DNA from 2 places in the Streptomyces sp. NBC_00344 genome. Region 1 is predicted to be linked to the other one. Evidence: riboswitches for the same ligand, from Rfam matches in the RefSeq annotation. Region 1 holds a riboswitch; the other holds the start of a gene.
The links. A riboswitch is a leader RNA that binds a small molecule or an ion and turns the genes downstream of it on or off. The one in region 1 is predicted to bind cyclic di-AMP.
Positions count from the first base shown of each region.

Region 2: it holds a riboswitch for cyclic di-AMP, as region 1 does, so the genes downstream of both, OHS16_RS18665 (transglycosylase family protein) here and OHS16_RS06295 (transglycosylase SLT domain-containing protein) in region 1, are expected to answer to the same signal.

Region 1 is NZ_CP107996.1:1,390,882-1,394,084, reverse strand. Features, by position in the region: gene OHS16_RS06300 (DUF4142 domain-containing protein) at 1-581, opposite strand, end outside; cyclic di-AMP (ydaO/yuaA leader) riboswitch at 1,839-2,002, shown strand; gene OHS16_RS06295 (transglycosylase SLT domain-containing protein) at 2,005-2,715, shown strand; gene OHS16_RS06290 (MarR family winged helix-turn-helix transcriptional regulator) at 2,839-3,203, opposite strand, start outside.
Region 2 is NZ_CP107996.1:4,126,954-4,130,156, forward strand. Features, by position in the region: gene OHS16_RS18655 (cytochrome P450 family protein) at 1-253, shown strand, start outside; gene OHS16_RS18660 (transglycosylase family protein) at 367-1,323, shown strand; cyclic di-AMP (ydaO/yuaA leader) riboswitch at 1,582-1,782, shown strand; gene OHS16_RS18665 (transglycosylase family protein) at 1,786-2,469, shown strand; gene eno (phosphopyruvate hydratase) at 2,713-3,203, shown strand, end outside.

The sequences.
Region 1 (3,203 bases):
AAGTTCACCAGACCGGTCTTCTCCAGGACGGTGATGTGATCGAGGACGGTGTCGTTGGCCTGGTCGGCCAGAGCGCGGACCAGGCTGTTCTTGGTGGTGGCCCGGATATTGGCGATGGCCGGGAAGATCTGGCCGTGCGTGGTGCGCAGGATGTTGGCGAGGTCGGTGTCGAACTGCTTTCCCTGGTCCGACGAGAGCGTCGCCACGAACCCCTGCTGTTGCGGGGACGCCTGGTTGGGCAGGGTGATCCCCAGGGCGGGAGCGACTTTGCGGCAGGTGGCGTCGAGTCCGGCGTGCCCGGCCACCAGATGCTGGCCCGCGGTCCTGGCTGCTGCGGTCGTGCCCTTGCGCAGGGCCATCTCGCCTGCGGGGAACTCCCACAGCCCTGCCGCGCGCACCTTGACGACGAAGTCGCGGTCGGCTTCGGTCAGCGGGCCGTAGCGGGTGCTGGCGATGACCCGGGACGGGGCACTGGACGTCTTCTGCACCCCGACTATGGCGGGATAGGCGAGCGCGGCCAGGGTGAATACCAGGCCACCGCTCACCAAGGCGGTGCCCGCCATGTTCCCGGGTATGCGCACGGTTCCTCCTGGCCTCAGCGGTACGGACGCCCGGGAGTACGGATGTACTACGACTTCTGATCATCGAACCGGGATAATTCTTCTGCACCGACGTGTGTTGTCGGTCACAGTCGGCGCTCCGATGCCGTCGGGCAGAGCGCGACGCGCCGGCGGCCAGGATGCCACGGGGTGGGGAACCGGGGGAGCCGTATGCGCTTCGTCGTGCCGGCGGAGGGTCCGGCTCCGGCGTGAACTGCGCCTGCGATGGCCGGAGTCGGCGACCGCCGATGACGGGCCTTGTCTGATGGAAAGTCATCGAGGGGTACCGCACAGCCCATTCGCCTCCCGGAGGGACCGGTGACGGGTTCGGATCGGCGCGTCCTCCAGGGCCGGGAAGCCGGGCCGGGCCGGCGGCCGGATCGGCCCGGGAGGCGTGTTGCGGCACCCGGCCTCTGTGTGCCGGCCGGACCCCCTCACCGGTGCGGGCGCCGGTATGGCCAGCCGGCCGGTACGCGTTCGCCTGGTGGCCGGCGGGGCGGACGGTCAACGCGCCTTTGCGCAAAGGGAATAGAGAAAGGCCTGAAATCCCGTGTCATACAGAATCGCTCCGCCGTGCGGCCGGGGGCGGGCGTCGGCTCGCAGCGCCGAACGAAGAAAGCGGATCTTGTAAAGCGATCGGGGGCCGGTGGGTGATTCGGCTCGCCCGCAGTGAACGGAAACCCATGGGCGGGACGCAAAAGCGGGAGCGGTCGGCCGGGACAATTCAAAGGCGTCAAGATCGTCCATCCCCTGCGAATGCCCCGATGCGCGGAATTGCTTCGAACGGTACGGAGGGCAGGAGTCACCCGGGTGTGCGGGACGGTCGTGGCCGCTTCGCCCTCCTCGCCGCCGGTCCGCACATCCGATGCACCGAGGGGGCGTAGCCGCCCATATCGCCCAGCATTGGTATCTCCCGTATGGGCGTTTTGTGCATGTTTTCCCTGAAGTCCATATGCGCCGTATTGCTCCAACTTGTGGTTGTATATACGGCGTTGCAGTCGATGGTTGCGTGTCGGGCAGGTGATGTGCGTCACGGTGGTCGCTGGCTCTCTCGTCCCGTCCCCTCGCGCATTCCCCTCGCAGGGAGAGCGAGTTGAGGCCTTCTGACGGCCTATCGATAACCGGCCGGATAGCCGCCCTGGCCGCCATGAGCATTGCGCTGTGAATTCTGGCCTTGTTTTGCGACGTGCTTCCCGTTTACCTTCAGGTCGATCCGGACGGACCGCCGAATCCTGCCGCTGTCCGGAAAAACCCAACCCACTCACATGCGGCAGGAGCGGGGGACCCAGGTAAGCCGCCGATCCGAAAACCGGACCGGCTCGGGGTGAAGTCGCATTACATGCGACGGGGCATCTCCAGCCCGAACCCGACAGCTCACCTCGCAGGCGCCGGAGAGGAATTCAACATGCCCAACACGGGTAAGCACCGTCGTCCCAGGACCAGCTCGATGGCCCGGCGTCTCGTCGCCGTAGGCACCGGAAGTGCCGCACTGGCCATCCCGCTGGTGGCAGCCACCTCCGCCAGCGCGGCACCTGCCGCCGCCCCCGCGAAGCACAGCCCGGCGACCTACACCGTTGTGGCGGGTGACTCGCTGGCGAAGATCGCGAGGGCGCACTCCATCAGCGGTGGCTGGAAGAAGCTGTACCACGACAACCGTCAGGCCATCGGCGACAACCCGTCGCTGGTCCACCCCGGCCTCAAGCTGACACTCGGCGGCAAGGGCACCGCTTCGCAGACGTCGGCCAAGACCACGAAGTCCGCCACGACCGCCACCCCGGCCTCCGCGAAGACGTACTCCAACGATCTGGACGGCTGGATCAAGGAGTCGCTGGACGTCATGGCCAAGCACGGTATCCCCGGCAGCTACGACGGCATCCACCGGAACATCATGCGCGAGTCGTCCGGCAACCCCATGGCGATCAACAACACGGACTCCAACGCCGCGGCTGGAACACCGTCCAAGGGGCTGCTGCAGGTCATCGACCCGACATTCCAGGCCTACCACGTGGCCGGCACCTCGATGAACAGCTACGACCCCGTCGCCAACATCACGGCCGCGTGCAACTACGCCGCCGCGACGTACGGCTCGATCGACAACGTGAACGGCCCCTACTGACCGGCCCTCACCCACCCGGCGCCCGTCCCGGCCGCGGCACTTCCAGCCGTGGCCGGGGCGGGCGCGCGTGCGAAGCCGGCGCGTACCGGTTCCGGTGCGGGATCGGTGCCGGACGCGGTGACGCTATGCGCCGGGGCCCGCGAGGAAGTCCAGCGGGATGCCCGCGCCCAGCTCGCCCGGCGCGGGGCCCGGCGCCGCGGTCATCGCCCCCACGCGGTCGCTCAGCCCGGTGAGCATCCGGGAGAGCGTGGCGCACTGCTCGCCCGACAGATCCGCGAAGATCTCTGTGATCACGGCTCGGCGGGTGGCCATCGCCACATCGTTGGTGTGCTCGCCCGCCGCAGTGATGTGCACCAGCCGTGCCCGGCGGTCCTTCGGATCGTCGCGACGCTCCACGAGCCCGTCGCGCTCGAGGCCGTCCACCAGCTCGGTGATCGTGCGCGGTGCGACATCGAACTCGGTGGCCAGTGTGCTCTGTCTCCTCGGCC
Region 2 (3,203 bases), 2.7 Mb from region 1:
GCGCTTCACCGAACCCGACACGCTCGACCTCTCGCGCGCCGACAACCAGCATCTCGGGTACGGACACGGCATTCACTACTGCCTGGGAGCCCCACTCGCCAGGCTCGAGGCGCAGACCGCTCTCGCCACGGTGCTGCGCCGGCTGCCCGAGCTGAGACTTGCGGTGAATCCTGACGATTTGCGCTGGCGCGGAGGGCTCATCATGCGTGGATTGCGCACGCTTCCGGTGGAGTTCACCCGTCATAAAAAGTGACGATCCGTCAGGACTGTGACTTTCACGTGATCTGCGCTGCATCGACTTGTGATCGCCGTTCGACTACGGCTACCTTCACCGTTCGAATCATCCGTCACACGGAAGGCCACCGCATGCGCACCGGGAACGGTCGGCATCGACGACCCCGCCAGGCTCCTGCCCTCGTTGTAGCGGCGGGAGTCACGGGATCCGCCATCGCCATTCCGCTGCTGGGCGCAGCCGGCGCACACGCCGCGGACGCCACCACGTGGGACCGGGTAGCGCTCTGTGAGAGCGGCGGCGTCTGGAGCGCCGATCTGGACAACGGCTACTACGGCGGACTGCAGCTGTCGCAGGACGCCTGGGACCAGTACGGCGGTGGTCAGTACGCATCGCGCCCCGACCTCGCCAGCCGGTCCCAGCAGATAGCCGTGGCCGAGAAGGTGTACGCGGCCGAGGGTGCCAAGCCCTGGCTCAGCTGCGCGACCATCTCCGGGCTGACGAAGGGCGACGCCACCGCGCCGCTGGTGGACCCGGGTGCCCCGGACACCGCGAGCCCCGCCCCCTCGGACTCGTCGTCCGGCTCGACCGGCACTCCGAAGAGCTCGGACCCGGCCACCGGGTCGCACTCGGACTCCGGTTCGGGCACGGCCTCGCCCTCGCCGTCCGATTCCGCCTCCGACTCCGGATCGGACTCGGACGCCACCGATCATCCGTCGGACTCCGCGTCTCCCGAACCCTCGCGGTCCACCGCGTCCGTCGACGCCTCCGACGACTCGTCCGCACCCTCGCAGAGCGAGAAGGCGGGCAAGCACCGCGGCGGCCGGGCCGACGAGCCGCTGAACGGTTCGGCCCGGCCCGAGGACTCGGGCCGGCATGCCTCGCGCTCGGAGAGCCCGGAGCGCGACGACGCCGGTTCGGAGCACAGCTATACCGTCCGCTCGGGTGACAACCTCTGGGCGATCGCCCACGCGCATGATCTGCCCGGCGGGTGGCGCGCGCTCTACGCCGCGAATCACCGGACGGTCGGCAGCGACCCGGATCTCATCATTCCTGGCCAGACCCTTGATCTCGACCAGAATCAGGGCTAGTTGGCCCAACTATGTCCGGATTTGGCATCGGTGAGACATGACTCTCGTCCGACTCGCCGGAGGTTCGGACTGTCCGCTCCGTCCACGCCGTCCCTCACCTGCGTAAATGCGTCCCGATGGGGGCCGAATGGGACAAGATCCCTCCGATGTTCATCTTTGAATATCGGGGGGATCTGTGTTTCGGTCAGAACCGCTCGCACCGCGGGCCCCTTCGACCGCCACGCCGAATCCTGTCATCGGTCGATGGGTTGTATTCGACGCGTAAAAGCGCCGTAGGCAGGAGCGGGGGACCCAGGTAAGTGCCGGGTCCGGCCGTCCCTCCGGAGTCCGCATCGGCGGAATCCGTGAACGGGACGAACGGATACGGCTTGGGGTGAAGTTGTGCGCAGGTGCGCACGGCCGGGCAACTCATTGGCCCGAACCCGACAGCTCACCTCGTAGGCGTCGGTGAGGAGATACTTGATGCTGTTTTCGTCCAGCAAGTCCAAGCACCGTCGCCCGTCCAAGGCCGTCCGTATCGCCACGCTCGCCGGTGTGACCGGTGCGGCAGTCGCCGTGCCGCTGCTCGGTGCGACCTCCGCCTCCGCTGCTTCCGTTTCCACCTGGGACGCGGTCGCGCAGTGCGAGTCCGGCGGCAACTGGTCGATCAACACGGGCAACGGCTACTACGGCGGCCTGCAGTTCTCGAACTCCAGCTGGGCCGCCGCCGGCGGTACGCAGTACGCGTCGCGTGCCGACCTGGCCACCAAGGACCAGCAGATCGCCGTGGCCGAGAAGCTCCTCGAGATGCAGGGTCCGGGTGCCTGGTCCTGCGCCGGTGCCGGCGGTCTGACCAACGACGGTGTGGACCCGGGCGTCAACCCCTCCGGCTCGACCGCCGAGAAGGCCGCGCCGAAGCAGGAGACCCACAGCGACCAGCAGACCGCTTCCCGCGGCGAGGCCCGTAAGGCCGCGCCGAAGCACGCCGCCCCGGAGAAGATCCGCAAGGGCGACGGCGAGTACAAGGTGAAGGCCGGCGACACCCTCTCCACCATCGCCAAGTCGCACCACCTCTCCGGCGGCTGGAAGAAGGTCTACGACCTGAACAAGGACGTCGTGAAGCACGCCGACCTGATCTACCCCGGGCAGCAGCTGCACCTGAGCTGATCCCGGCCCCCGGTCCACCCCGGCCCGGCGCGACTTCCCCCGAACGCGCCGGGCCGGGGTTTTTCTCCGCCAGTCCGGTTACCAGCGAGTAGATTTGCTGATCTTCGGGCGGTAATACGGTCTTTTGTGCCCTTTTTCGTCCCAGGGGCCGGGCGTCCGGCCTGCTGGAGGCCCCGGGCCGGTTAGGCTCATGGCGCAAGGCCACAGAGACCCTGCACCCATAGCGTCACATCCCAGAAGGAGATGCTCGTGCCGTCCATCGACGTCGTCGTAGCCCGGGAAATCCTGGACTCCCGAGGCAACCCCACGGTCGAGGTCGAGGTCGGCCTCGACGACGGCAGCACGGGTCGTGCTGCAGTTCCGTCCGGAGCCTCCACCGGTGCGTTCGAGGCCATCGAGCTTCGCGACGGTGACCCCAACCGCTACCAGGGCAAGGGTGTCGAGAAGGCCGTCCTGGCCGTCATCGAGCAGATCGGTCCGGAGCTCGTCGGCTACGACGCCACCGAGCAGCGGCTGATCGACCAGGCCATGTTCGACCTGGACGCCACCGACAACAAGGGCTCGCTGGGCGCCAACGCCATCCTCGGCGTCTCGCTCGCCGTGGCGCACGCCGCGTCCGAGGCCAGCGACCTGCCTCTCTTCCGCTACCTCGGCGGTCCGAACGCGCACCTGCTGCCCGTTCCGATGATGAACATCCTCAACGGTGGGTCGCACGCCGACTCCAACGTCGACAT